DNA from 2 places in the Rothia sp. HMSC065D02 genome. Region 1 is predicted to be linked to the other one. Evidence: predicted binding sites of a transcription regulator. Region 1 holds the regulator's gene; the other holds the start of a gene.
What was found. The regulator HspR, encoded in region 1, represses chaperone genes until heat shock. The targets are predictions, from matches to a motif close to AAGTTGAGTCNNNNNGACTCAACTT.
Positions count from the first base shown of each region.

Region 2: the regulator HspR is predicted to act here: its motif matches at 5,783-5,807, upstream of clpB (ATP-dependent chaperone ClpB).

Region 1 is NZ_KV820074.1:209,098-216,409, reverse strand. Features, by position in the region: gene dnaK (molecular chaperone DnaK) at 1-1,178, shown strand, start outside; gene HMPREF3016_RS02180 (nucleotide exchange factor GrpE) at 1,181-1,756, shown strand; gene HMPREF3016_RS02175 (DnaJ C-terminal domain-containing protein) at 1,957-2,997, shown strand; gene HMPREF3016_RS02170 (heat shock protein transcriptional repressor HspR) at 3,001-3,456, shown strand; gene trmB (tRNA (guanosine(46)-N7)-methyltransferase TrmB) at 3,706-4,524, opposite strand; gene HMPREF3016_RS02160 (hypothetical protein) at 4,650-5,054, opposite strand; gene HMPREF3016_RS02155 (amino acid permease) at 5,459-6,922, shown strand.
Region 2 is NZ_KV820089.1:400,565-407,876, forward strand. Features, by position in the region: gene HMPREF3016_RS05845 (Sir2 family NAD-dependent protein deacetylase) at 1-653, opposite strand, end outside; gene HMPREF3016_RS05850 (PadR family transcriptional regulator) at 805-1,341, shown strand; gene HMPREF3016_RS05855 (zinc-binding alcohol dehydrogenase family protein) at 1,528-2,532, shown strand; gene HMPREF3016_RS05860 (winged helix-turn-helix transcriptional regulator) at 2,596-2,967, opposite strand; gene clpB (ATP-dependent chaperone ClpB) at 3,128-5,725, opposite strand; gene HMPREF3016_RS05870 (hypothetical protein) at 5,950-6,543, opposite strand; gene HMPREF3016_RS05875 (HAD family hydrolase) at 6,618-7,277, shown strand.

The sequences.
Region 1 (7,312 bases):
CCGGCGCAGACCTCTCCAAAGACAAGATCGCTCTGCAGCGTCTGCAGGAGGCAGCTGAGCAGGCTAAGAAGGAGCTCTCCAGCGCATCCAGCACCAACATTTCGCTGCAGTACCTCTCGGTAACCCCCGAAGGCCCGATTCACCTGGACGAGAAGCTCTCTCGCGCAAAGTTTGAGGACCTCACCAGCGACCTGCTCGAACGCACCAAGAAGCCCTTCCAAGACGTTATTAAGGAAGCAGGCATCAAGGTTTCGGATATTTCCGAGGTCGTGCTCGTGGGTGGTTCCACCCGTATGCCCGCCGTGGCTAACCTGGTGAAGGAACTCACCGGCCGTGAACCCAACAAGGGTGTTAACCCCGATGAGGTTGTGGCAATGGGTGCAGCCCTGCAAGCTGGCGTGCTCAAGGGTGACCGCAAGGACGTTCTGCTGATCGACGTGACCCCGCTGTCCCTCGGTATCGAAACCAAGGGTGGCGTGATGACCAAGCTGATCGAGCGCAACACCGCTATTCCGACCAAGCGTTCTGAGACCTTCACGACCGCTGAAGACAACCAGCCTTCCGTGTCGATTCAGGTGTTCCAGGGTGAGCGCGAATTCACCCGCGACAACAAGAACCTGGGTACCTTCGAGCTGACCGGTATCGCCCCCGCACCGCGCGGCGTACCCCAGATTGAGGTCACCTTCGATATTGACGCCAACGGCATTGTGCACGTCTCCGCAAAGGACAAAGGCACCGGTGCTGAGCAATCCATGACCATCACCGGCGGTACCTCCCTCTCGAAGGAAGACATTGACCGCATGGTCAAGGATGCTGAGGCTCACGCAGAGCAGGATAAGGCACGCCGCGAGGCAGCCGACACCCGCAACGCTGCCGAGTCTGTGGCATACTCCGTTGATAAGCTGCTGAAGGAGAACGGCGAGAAGCTGCCCGAAGACGTCAAGACTGAGGTTCAGGGCGATGTCGATGAGCTCAAGAAGGCTCTTGAAGGCGATGACGACGATGCCGTGAAGTCCGCTCTTGAGAAGCTGCAGGCATCCCAGACCAAACTGGGTGAGGCTCTGTACGCTTCCGCACAGGCAGAGGCTAACGCAGACTCCGCTTCTTCCTCCAAGGAAGATGACGAAGATGTGGTAGATGCCGAGGTTATCGACGAGGACGAAGACGAGAAGAAGTAATCATGGCTGAACACGAGAACACTGCGGGCGACCCGCTGGAGGAGGCATTCAACGCCCCCGCCGCCGAAGGTCACCCCGAGGCCGAGGAAGCCCCTGCCGCAACCGATCAGGCTGCGGCGGGGGAAACCCCCGAGCCGAGTGAGGAAGCACCCTCAGAGGATGCGAAACTCGCGGCAGAACGCCTGGACAGCCTGCTTCGCTTGCAGGCGGAGTTCACGAACTTCAAGAACCGTGCCGCCCGCGAGAAGGAACAGCTGCGGTCCTTCGTGACGAGCGATATTGTGAAGCTGCTTCTGCCGGTACTCGACGATATTGACGCCGCACGCAAGCACGGCGACCTGCAGGAAGGTCCCTTCGCTGCAATCGCCGCTAAACTTGAGGATTCTCTCAAGAAGGAAGGCGTGGAACGTTTCGGCGAGGTGGGCGAGCCCTTCGATCCGAATATTCACGAGGCGGTGCTCCAGCAGCCAACTAGCGAGGTAGAGCCGGACCACATTTCGATGGTTCTGCGATACGGGTACCGCGTGAATGATCGCGTGGTGCGCACCGCCCAGGTTGCGGTGGCTGTCGCCGAGTAAACGCTCCGTAGAGCACACAACGGGCGGGTTCTTGAGAAAATGAGAACCCGCCCGTTTGCCGTATATTTCCGCGGTTTTCTGCGGGATTTCTCTTCCAAAATTGAGTCTAGTAGACTAAACTTTATATAGGATAAAAAACTAAGGTTGTGCCCACTGTAGGGCGTTACAAGAATCCCGTACGACGGGGAAGGAGAACTTACATGGCAAGCGAAAACTGGCTGTCAGAAGACTTTTACAAAACGCTCGGCGTGAAAGAAGACGCCTCTGAATCTGATATTAAAAAGGCGTACCGTAAGCTCTCACGCAAATATCACCCGGACCTGAACCCCGGGAACGAGGCAGCGGAGAAGAAATTCAAGGAAGTCTCCGAAGCCTACGATGTACTCTCGGATAAGAAGCAGCGCGAAGAATACGACCAGATTCGTAAATACGGTGCCGCAGGGTTCGCCAACGGCGGTTTCGGAGGCGGCGCTGGCGGATTTGGTGGTGCCGGTGGGTTCGGCGGATTTAACGGCCAAAACGTGCACTTCACAACCAGCGGCGGTGCCGAAGGTATCAACATTGAAGACCTACTCGGCGGACTCTTCGGCGGCGGTGCTGGAGGAGCGGGCGGTTCACGCCGTACCGCCGGGTTCACGAGTGCCGATTTTGGCGATGCCACCGGGTTCGGGGGAGCTCAAGGCTTCGGCGGCGGGCGCCAGCATGCCCCGCAGGACAACAACCTTTCCACCAGCACGCGCATCACCCTGCCGCAGTCGTACACGGGCACCAAGGCGACCGTGTTCCTTCCGGACGGCACGAGTACTGAGGCTCGCATCCCGGCGGGTGTGAAGGACGGGCAGAAGGTGCGTGTGCGTGGCAAGGGTCGCCCCGGCACCGGCGGCGATCTGATGGTGACCGTGCGCGTTTCGGATGACCCTCACTACAGCCGCGAGGGAAACAACCTGGTGCTGCGCGCCCCCGTGACCCTGGATGAAGCCGTCAACGGCGGTGTGCTGGAAGTACCTGTACCCGGCGGTAAAACCGTCAAATTGCGGCTGACTCCCGGCAGCGTGGGTCGTAAACTGCGTGCGAAAGGACGCGGGTTCAAAACCAAGTCGGGCACCGGTGACCTGCTGGTGATCCCTGAGGTGCACCTGCCGCAGAACCTGAGCGATGAAGCGAAGGAAGCCTTCGAGAAATTCATTGCCCTGGCGCCGCAGGAGAACCTCCGTGAGGACCTTTTGAAGAAAGTTAGGTAGCTTATGAGTGCCCATAATAAGCAGTCATCGGCGTCTGCCTACAGCGCCGACCGGCCGGTTTTTGTGATTTCGGTGGCGGCGGAGCTGGCGGGTATGCACCCGCAGACGCTCCGCCAATACGACCGCCTAGGGCTGGTGCAGCCTTCGCGTGCGCCGGGCAAGGCCAGGCGCTATTCGCAGCGCGATGTGGATTTACTTCAGCGTATTCAGCAGCTCTCGCAGGAAGGCGTTTCGCTTGAGGGAATCCGCCGGATTATTGAGCTTGAAGAGATGGTTGAGGAACACCGGAATCATATTGCCCGCTTGCAGGCTCAGCTTGAGGATGCGCACGCCAAGCTGGGGCTGGCGGAACGAGTTTTCGCAGCCAGCACCCGCGGGGATGTGGTGAACATCCAGCGGGGTCAGCGCCCGGCACCGCGCAAACGCTCCTCGGCAGTGGTACTGTACCGGCAGAAATAGTTTTTGCCGTGGGTGGTTCTCAATCAACGACAACGTAACGTGACATGCCAGCTTAGCCACGTGCTTACTTCACCCTTTACGAGTGTTAGGCGGGCGGCGTGCCTGACCTGACTACGGTGTAAGCCTTTTCGGAGCAACGATATCCTTTGCCTACATGCGAGTGTCGGAGGCAACGCAGCGAAGCGAATGCGCCTCCGACTGTTTGAGCAAGGGCAAAGTGGTATCGTTACCCCTTCCCAAGCAGATAACTTATTTACGCCTGTACGTCAGATCGTGGGCACGGCGGCCCGCCTCACGAGCCTTCCTCTCAAAGCTAGTCAGGATGCGCCCCTCCCAGCGCGGCGCCCAACTGCCCACGGGGTCGTCCTCGGTAGCGCCTTCACCGGCATGCAGATTCTCGAAATCCGGGTGCGCCTCCATAACATCGCGCATCACGTGAGCGTATTCTTCCCAGTCGGTAGCAAGGCGCCAGATCCCGCCCGGTTTGAGCACGCGCGCAACCTTGTCGGCAAAAGCAGGGGAGACCAGGCGGCGTTTGTGGTGGCGTGACTTGTGCCAAGGGTCGGGGAAGAAAACCCAGAGTTCATCAACCGAATTTTCTTCCAGCATGTTATCGAGCAGTTCGGGGGCGTTAGCCTGAGCGACGCGTACATTCTCAACCCCGGCCTGCCCCATCTTGAGCAGCAGATCCGCAATGCCGGGGGTATAGACCTCAACGGCAAGGAAGTTCGCCTCGGGCATTTCGGAGGCGCGGTGCACGATTGCTTCGCCCAGCCCGGAACCGATCTCGACAACCTGGTAGGCTTCGCGCCCGTAGATTGTGACCGGGTCGAAGGTGGCTTCAGGGGCTACAGAGGTATCTGCCCGCAGCCGAGGTATGTCGAGCACGTGGGTTTGGGAGTAGGTGTCCCACGCTTTTTGGCGGCGCGAGGTCAGGCGGTCGCCGCGGCGCACGAAGGAGTAGGGCTGGCGGAAGAACTCGGGCGGTACCGTTTTCTTCTCGGGCGTCTGGGGTGCATCGGCGTTGGCCGATGCGGTGGTCTGCGCGTTCTGCTCGTTAGATGACATACCTATCAGGATAACGTAGCGGCGCGTGGAGGGAGGCACTGTTAAAAATTTCGGGGGCAGTTTCTTCATACGGATGAAGAAACTGCCCCCGTTTGGCCTTTGCGACCGCAAATTCGCCGTGCAGGCTACTTCTTCTTGCCGGAGAACAGCAACGCCAGACCCGCGCCGAGCATCACGATGTTGTTGGCGAGCTGCTGCCCGTCCTGGGTGGGGCGGAATGCGCCATCATGCATATCAGGGTTGCGGAAGTACATTGTCATGAGGTTTGCGCTGAAAGCGGTCAGCCCAGCACCCGCGAGGCGGGAAGGAATAAAGGGGGTCAGCAGGGTAGCGCCGAGTGCGGTTTCTGAGTAGGAAATAAGCTTACCGAAGGTTTTGGGATCGAGCTTGGCGACGGCGGGAACGCCGGATGCCGCCATCTGCTGCAGATATGCGTAGGTACCTTCGTCGGCGCCGAGTTTCTTGACGCCTGCATCAAGAATGAGTGCGCCCGTGGTGAGACGCAGTGCAGCATTTGATAGTTTACCCATGAGTGAGTGTCCTCCTGATGTTTTGTGATGAGATGAGTGATGCGGTGTTTCCGCACCGGGCATTGCAATTGTAGCGGCAAACTTCAGGAAAGTTTATTTAATCGTAAAGTTTTAACATAATTTTTGCGGTAAGCATTATTTTCAGCGTTTTAGCGGGGGAGAGTGCTGGCTGAGAGAAGCATCGTCGGCGTGTCGCCACCCCCAGATAGCATAGGCTTAGCCAAGGTTCATGCGAGGTATGCATCTTTTGCGGGTAGAATTCTGTGTAGTCATGGCGTAACGATGCGATTTTCCGTGAGCCGTGCTCGTGCGAAAATCTGAACTGCATCGTGATGCCCCGAAGGTCGGGGCTTCCTGTTGAGGTTGTAGCCCGCAGGGCAGAGCACACACAGAAAAGAGGAATAGTGACACAGCGGCCTTCCAAGCATACAGTTACCGAGAATGAGAGTTCCACGGGTGAAGAGAGCCTGAAGCGTGGATTAAGTTACAGGCATATCCAGCTCATCGCTATCGGCGGTGCAATTGGTACGGGGTTATTTTTAGGATCGGCGAAGACTATTTCGCTCACGGGACCTTCCATCGTATTTGTCTATGCGATTATTGGCATCATTATCTATTTTGTGCTGCGTGCGATGGGCGAGATTCTGCTATCGAACCCGAAGTACAAGTCATTCACCGATTTTGTGTCGGATATTTTGGGTACTCGCGCGGGCTTTTTCGTCGGTTGGTCGTACTGGTTCTTCTGGGTGACCACGGGTATTGCGGATGTGCTGGCGATTACGGATTACACGCATTACTGGTTCCCCGAGCTGCCCTCATTTATTCCCGCGCTTATCGTAATCGGGGCGCTGTTGGCACTGAACCTGCCGTCGGTGAAAAACTTCGGTGAGATCGAGTTCTGGTTCTCCATGGTTAAGATCGTGTCGATTCTGGCGCTTATTGCCGTGGGTGCCGTGATGGTCGTGTTCGGGTTTACGAGCCCGGATGGAACGGTCGCCTCCATCACGCACCTGTGGGATCGTCCGGGACCATCGGGCAACGGGGTGTTTATTCACGGTCTGACGGGGTTCTTAGGTTCGTTCCAGATTGCGTTGTTCGCGTTCGTGGGCGCTGAGCTGGTGGGTACCGCCGTGGCAGAGACAAAGAACCCCGAACGCACCCTGCCGCGCGCAATTAACGCCGTGCCGCTGCGCATGGTGCTGTTCTATGTGCTGCCGCTGTCGGCGATTCTTGCGGTGACTCCCTGGGATAAACTCGACCTTAATATGAGTCCTTTCGTGGGGATGTTCTCACTGGCGGGTGTGTCAATTGCCGCCTCGCTCATTAACTTTGTGGTGCTGACCTCGGCAACGTCTTCGGCGAACTCAGGTATTTTTTCGACCTCGCGCATGGTGTATGGGCTGGCGGAGGATGGGAATGCGCCTTCCTTCCTGAAGAAGCTCTCGAAGAACGGCGTGCCCACGAACGCCCTGTACCTAACGACGGTTCTTCTGCTTTTCAGTCTGGTGATGCTGGCGTTTGGGCGTGAGCTTCTGGAAGCGTTTACTGTCGTGACTTCGGTGGCCTCAATTATGGGTATTTTCACGTGGTCGATGATTCTGGTGTCGTACCTGGTATACCGCAAGAAGTTCCCTAAACGGCATGAAGCCTCGCAGTATAAGATGCCGTTCGGTCGCACGATGAGCTGGGTTGGTTTAGTGTTCTTCGCTTTGATGATCTACGCCCTGAGTTTGCAGCCAGAAACCGGGTTGGCTCTGGCGCTCAGCCCTATCTGGTTTATCGGGGTTGAGCTTGGGTACGAGATTATGGTGCGCCGTCACGCGCGTAAGCGCCTTCTTGCGGAGTCGGCACGGGTGGAATCTGAGTAGCGAGTTTATTTCTTCCTCATGAGCGGGCGGGATGCGGCGCGTAGAGAAAACGTGCGGCATCCCGCCCGCTGTGTCTTATGGGGCGATGACATACGGCATGTACCAGAACAGGCCCTAATATGTATAGATATTCTTAAATTTGTATAGAAATCATATATGATGAGAATTTTTCTTTTGAGGATGTGGCGAGTTGGGCAGCAAAGGGACGTACCTCACGCGTGCCGTGTTTTCTGAAAGTAAGGCTTATTGTCAAGGGTTTTTCGTAGATTTCTTCCGAAATTTTTTTGCACTTCGACATAAAGAATTTATTATTCGTGATGCATGCTATAGATGTGCGACACACTTCCTGGAGATAATTACACAATACCGCCCCTGTTATGTAGAATATAT
Region 2 (7,312 bases), on a different contig from region 1:
CTGCGAATATAGTCGTTGTCGAGCTCAACATCGCCGTCAGGATTAACCTGCAATTCGGTACTTTCGAGACGTTCTAGATACCCCGGATTTGCTGCACCCAGGCGGATATCCAGGCTCTCACGCGACTCGCGCGTTCCGCAGTCCAGGCACAGAATTGAGGATAAATCGCCGTGCAGCGCCAGCACGTTCTTGCTTCCGGCACTCACGTGCAGGCCATCAACATTTTGGGTAATAAGGCCGTTCACCGCGCCCGCATGCTCAAGTTCGGCGAGCGCATAGTGAGCCCGGTTCGGGGATGCGCGGCGCATGCGCCTCCATCCGACGTAAGACCGAGCCCAGTAGCGTTGTCGGGCGGCATTGTCGTAACGGAATTCTTGGTAGGTCATGGGCCGGTGGTCCAGGAGCGATCCGGAGGGTCCGCGATAGTCGGGAATGCCAGATTCGGTGCTGACCCCGGCGCCGGTAAGCGCCAGAACGCCGCCGGTGCGGAGCATTTTTTCGATGCCCTCGGCGGCGTATAGAGGGTCGTGCGGGGTGATGGTTTCGGTGACGACTCGTTCAATGGAGCGAATGGCGGCGCGATGCGCGGAGGCGATGAGTGTGCTTTTCTCGCCCGCGTCTGCAAAGTTCTGCGTATCGGTCCATTTTTCCATGTGTCTAGTGTATGTCGGGGATGTTTCTCTCCCCCAGTTAGGGACGGGCAACCTACTTCCCTGTCCGGGTTCTCTTGATCACAAACCACTATAAGCAAGACTAGTATTAATGATAGTATTATCCACAACAGCAATAGCGAAAGGAAGCATTATGGCAACCCCAACTATCGACGCTATGATCCTGGGGGCTCTGCATGAGCACCCGATGAGCGCCTACGAAATGAACAAAATGATGGACCAGCGCGGAGTGCGCGGTTGGGCGCGCATCAGCTCACCCTCCGTATACCGCAACCTGGTGCAGCTCTATAAGCAGGGATATGTGGAGAGCACCACCGTCAAAGACAGTGCTATGCCTGAGCGCACGGTCTACTCCATTACTCTCGAAGGCAAGGAACGTCTTCATGAGCTTCTCTACGATATTGCCTCCAGCCCGGCGCGCGTAGACTTCAACTTTGTCTCCGTCATCGCGAATATCCGCATGGTGGACGAGAAGATGGGGCACGAGCTGTTGCAGTCTATCGCCGATACCTACAGCGAGTGGGCAGATCGGCTGGAGCAGGCTGCCGCATCCATCGAAGACCAGATAGAGGCGAAGGCAACCCTAGAGCTATGCTCCGACACCTACCGACTTATTGCGGACTGGGCACGCAAATTCGAGAAGGATTTCTATCAGAATCGCAAGAAGTAAGGGCTGATTCCGCGCGCTAAAGACTGAGTTCTGGGAGCATAAACTACGCTCCCGCCTCGGCAAAGATAAAAACGGCTCGGCACGAAACCTTATGAATTATGTTTCATCTATAGGTATGACGTGGTTTCCTCGGAGTAACTAGCCCTCCTTGAAAGTGCCTGTGGGGCGAGAAGTAGAATGAGTTTTATGTCAAACACTATGAAAACAATTGCTATGCTACGTTCCCTACCAATTTCTGACCCAGAAGCGCTCATTGAGGCTGAAATGCCCATCCCTGTTCCGGGCGCCCAGGATCTCTTGGTTCGAGTGAAAGCTGTCTCTATCAACCCCGTGGATATCAAGGTACGCGCGGGTGCAGGAGTTCAGCAAGATCCTAAAATTCTTGGTTGGGATGCGGCAGGTATCGTCGAGTCTGTAGGGGAAAATGTATCTGGTTTTGTCCCTGGCGATGAGGTTTATTACGCTGGTGATCTCACACGCCCAGGTTCAAATGCAGAATATCAGACGGTAGATTACCGCATCGTCGCTAAGAAACCTGCATCGTTGGGGTTCACGGAAGCTGCTGCCATTCCACTTACTGCAATCACTGCATGGGAAACGCTCTTTGATCACATGGGTCTCACCGAAGATACTTCGGGTAACCTTTTGGTAATTGGAGGGGCAGGCGGAGTCGGTTCTATGGTGATCCAGCTTGCAAAAGCACGAACTTCTCTTCGCGTAATTGCATCAGCCTCACGCCGAGAATCCGTTGAATGGTGCAAGAAGCTGGGAGCGGATGACATTGTGGATCACAGCAAAGATTTGGAGCAGCAAGTTCAGGATCTTGGCGGCGCCGACTACGTTTTCTCTGCATACACTGAGCATCGTGAAGAGGATATTGCCTCTGCCATGAATCCGCAGAGCCAATTAGTTTTTATTGACGATCCCCAGACTCTTAACATTGGCGCTTTTAAACCTAAGTCGATCTCTGTGACGCCAGAATTTATGTTCACTCGTTCCATGTTTGCAACAGAGGATATAGCGTATCAGTCTGATCTGCTGAGGCAAGTAGCTGACATGATTGACTCGGGACAGATTATGGGTACTCTCACCGAGACTTTAACAGGACTTAGTGTTGAGTCTTTCCGTGAGGGGCATCAGAAAGTTGAAAGCTCCCATATGATCGGAAAACTCGTCATCTCTTATTCTTAAACTCCCGTCAATATGAGGAGGGGCTATCGTGCAGACGATAACCCCTCCTCATATATTCTGCCGCTATGTCGTTGTATCGTACACGTCTTGTGCGTCAAGTACTTCTTGTTTATGAGCCTCAGACCATTGGCGAAGAACTTGTAAAGGCTCAATTAGGGTTTCACCCAATGGGGTAAGTTTATATTCCACAGTAACGGGTACGGTAGGAAAGATAGTCCTGCTTACCAAACCGTCACGTTCTAGTGTTCGGAGGTTCTGGGTCAGAACTTTCTGCGTTATGCCGGTGATACTACGCTTCAACTCTGAAAAACGTTGAGGTCCCTGCTGCAGACGCCCGATAATAAGTGCCGTCCATTTATCCGCGATCCTATCGAGAATATGTCGGCACGGACAGTTCTTGTTGTAAACGTCAGCGTTATTCTCACAAGTATCCATGAGGGAACTATAGCATTTTGAAATATCTAGAAGCTTATGCAAACAGGCGTCTCGGTCCTTAGCTCTGCAAGCACGAGCTCCTCCGGGAGTGGAAAGGTGCAGCGGGAGCGTAATTTACGCTCCCGCTGCAACTTAGCATTCTGTTTCGCGCCGTGATGAATTAGTCGTCACGCTTGGAGGTCACTGACAGACCGTCCATTGCAACATCCGGGTTCACATCCACCTCTACGGTGTCGCCGTCGTGAATGGCACCTGAGAGGATGCCCTTCGCCAGACGGTCGCCGATCTCGCGCTGTACCAGGCGGCGCAGCGGGCGGGCACCGAAGGCCGGATCGTACCCTGCCAAGCCCAGCCACTCCAGGGCGGCGGGGGTAACATCCAGGGTCAGGCGGCGGTCGGCCAGACGCTTGCCCATGCCCTGAATCTGCAGGTTCACAATCTGTCCCAGATGCTCGGAAGAGAGCGGCTCGAACATGATGATGTCATCCAGACGGTTCAGGAACTCGGGGCGGAACGCCTGGTGAACCACCTGCATCGCCTTCTCTGTGCGCTCCTCAAACGGCATCTCCTGATCGACCAGGTACTGCGAACCCAGGTTCGAGGTCAGAATCAGAATCACGTTGCGGAAGTCCACGGTGCGACCCTGACCGTCGGTCAGACGACCGTCATCAAGCACCTGCAGCAGAATATCGAAGACCTCGGGGTGAGCCTTCTCAACCTCGTCCAGCAGCACCACGGAGTAGGGGCGACGGCGCACGGCCTCGGTCAGCTGACCGCCTTCTTCATGCCCCACGTATCCGGGAGGCGCACCCACCAGGCGGGAAACGCTGTGCTTCTCGCCGTACTCACTCATGTCGATGCGCACCAGGGCGTGCTCGTCGTCAAACTGGAACTCCGCCAGGGCCTTCGCAAGCTCGGTCTTACCTACACCGGTCGGTCCCAGGAACAGGAAGGAACCAATCGGGCGGTTCGGGTCGGAAATTCCGGCGCGGGCGCGGCGAACCGCATCCGCCACAGCAACCACGGCGGCTTCCTGACCGATCAGGCGTTCACCGATGCGCTTCTCCATCTCCAGCAGCTTCTCAGATTCGCCCTGAAGCATGCGCCCGGCGGGAATGCCCGTCCAAGAAGAGATAACCTCGGCAATGTCGTCAGCCGTGACCTCTTCAGAGACCATAGCCTCGCCATGAGCCTCAGTTTCGGCGCGCTGAGCTTCTTCCAGTTCCTTCTCCTTGGCGGGAATTTCGCCGTAGAGCAGGCGGGATGCGTCCGCCAGGTTGCCCTCGCGTTGTGCTACCTCGGCACGCGAACGTAATTCGTCGATTTCGCTCTTCAAATCGCCCACGCGGTTCAGACCGGCCTTTTCGGCTTCCCAGCGGGCGTTGAGCGCATCCAGCTGTTCTTTCTTGTCAGCCATGTCTTTGCGCAGCGCCGCCAAGCGTTCCTTCGACGCCGGGTCGGTCTCGTTCTTGAGGGCCAGTTCTTCCATAGTCAGACGGTCTACGGCGCGGCGCAGCTGGTCGATTTCCTCGGGGGCCGAGTCGATCTCCATGCGCAGGCGCGATGCGGCCTCATCCACCAGGTCGATCGCCTTATCGGGCAGCTGACGTGAGGGAATATACCTATTTGAAAGTGCTGCGGCGGCGACCAGGGCGGCGTCGGAAATCTGCACCTTGTGGTGCGCCTCGTAGCGTTCCTTGAGCCCACGCAGAATACCGATAGTGTCATCAACACTAGGCTCACCCACGTACACCTGCTGGAAACGACGTTCCAGAGCGGGATCTTTCTCAATATTCTCGCGGAACTCGTCGAGTGTAGTAGCGCCAATCATGCGCAGCTCGCCGCGTGCCAGCATGGGCTTGAGCATATTGCCTGCATCCATAGAACCTTCGGATGCGCCCGCCCCAACCACGGTGTGCATCTCGTCGATAAAGGTGACGATCTGGCCTTCGGATTTCTTGATTTCTTCGAGCACGGCCTTGAGGCGTTCCTCGAATTCTCCGCGGTATTTAGCGCCCGCAACCATGGATCCAAGGTCAAGGCTGATCAGGGTTTTACCGCGCAGGGATTCGGGGACGTCGCCGGAGACCATGCGCTGAGCCAGCCCTTCGACCACGGCGGTTTTGCCGACGCCGGGTTCACCAATGAGCACGGGGTTGTTCTTGGTACGCCGGGAAAGCACCTGCACCACGCGGCGGATTTCAGAGTCTCGGCCAATCACGGGGTCGAGTTTACCTTCGCGGGCGAGCGCGGTCAGGTCGGTTCCGTACTTTTCAAGGGCCTGGAAGGTGCCTTCGGGGTCCGGGGTATCCACGGTGCGGTCTCCTCGTACTTGGGGAATGGTCTCTTCGATAACTTTGGCAGTTGCGCCCAGGTTTTCAAGCGCGCGAGCGGTATCGCTATCGCCGCTTGCGATGCCCAGCAGCAGCATTTCGGTGGAGATGTAGGTGTCACCGAATTTCTGAGCGTGGGTCTGCGCACTCTGAATAGCGGCGAGGGCGCTGCGGCTGAAGTTTGCGTTCTGCACAGATGCGCCAGATGCCTTCGGCAGCTTCTTAATCTCTGCGGATGCGGCTTCCGAGATGGCGTCGATATCGAGCCCTGCGGCCTTGAGAACCGCTACGGCAACGCCTTCTCGCTGATCCATCAGTGCTTTGAGGATGTGCGCAGGTTCGATGCTGGGGTTACCCGCTGTCTGCGCGTTCATATTAGCGGCGGAGAGTGCTTCTTGGCTCTTGGTTGTGAATTTTGCGTCCATAAATCTTATCCTTTCGCGTCTTGTGCGGGGCGCATCCTGCGCCTTCTTTTTATAGCTAACTTGAGTCTACTACACTCAACGTTTGGACGCAAGGGGTTAATGCAGGTTTTCCGGACCAAAATTCAGCCCTAAAAAGGCTCTTTATGCGAATAAAGCGGTGAAAAATACGCTTTATTCGCATAAAGAGCCTTTTTAGGGCGCGGGTAAGAGGATCAGACTAGGTCTCAGTCCAAGAAGTCATACGGGCTTTGTTGTCGCGCCTGCTCCTCCAAAACCTCGTCGGTAACACCCTGCTGTATGCGCGCCGAGCGCCTATTGGCATTGAAAGCGATCACGGCGGCGGTAATAGCCATGGCAAAGGTCAAAATTCCGAAGGTATTCCCGAATCCTGCACCGTAGCCCACGTAATCGGCACCCGCGAGCGCACCAATTCCTGACACCGGTACCCCGGCACGGTAGTCGGGAATGAACATCCCAAAGAGAAATGCGAGCGCCCAGCAGGCCCACACGGAAAATACGAATCCCCAGGATGCACCAACCCGCGCGTACTCGCCGCTGGTAACGCGACGATGCGCATCACGAAACATCCACCATGCACCCAGACACAGAATCACGGCGAGTGCTGGGCCAAATGAGATAGCAAAAATAGGCACGAGGTCACCGGCGGCACCGAAGAGGGCACGGCCTACGGTAATCCAGGCGGCAGAGACAAACGCCATGGGGTAGGCCAGATAAAGCGTCATAATCCGGATCGGATGCATACGCTGCGGCGGGCGTATTGGTGCCTGCCCTTCGTGATGTTCGGATACGTTATTCACATAGCCCATAGTACTAGCTGTGGCACATGTGCAGGATGATGGGCACCTGAACACCCGACCTGTAGGCTTAACCTATGACGAATAATGCTTCTTTTCCCGCCGCGATTCTTTTCGACCATGACGGCACGCTTGTAGATACCGAGCCGGTGTGGGCTGCCGCGAAGGTTGCTCTGGCGGCCGAGTTCGGCGGCACCTGGACCGAGCAGGATACCCTGGATTGTCTGGGGCTTTCCATGAAATTTACGCTTGACCGCCTGCGCGAACGCGGGGTTGATCTGCCGGATGAACAGATTAATGAGCGCCTAGTCGCTAAGGTTCGTGAGGCATTGGCGCATCAGCAGGTGGAGTTTCTGCCCGGTATTGAGCGTTTCCTGACCCAGGTGCGTGATGCCCAGATTCCGGCGGCAATTGTTACGAACGCGACTACGTCGATCGCTCAGCGTACAGCCGATGCCGCCCCAGAGGGAACGTTCTCGGTCATTATTGGCAACGATGAGACGACGCATCCAAAGCCTGATCCGCAACCATACCTTTTGGCGGCGCAGCGTTTGGGGGTTGAGCCTAGTCGGTGTGTGGCGGTTGAAGATTCGCCATCCGGGGTGCGCAGCGCGACGGCGGCGGGCATGAAGGTAATTGTAGTGCCGGGTGAGCTTGAGGTTCCTGCCGAGCTGGGGCATGCCCGCATGTTACATACCGAGTTAACGTTGGATGCGGTGCGCGCCTTAGGCGAATAGCCGCCCGATTTTCTTATTCCTCACTGTATTCATGA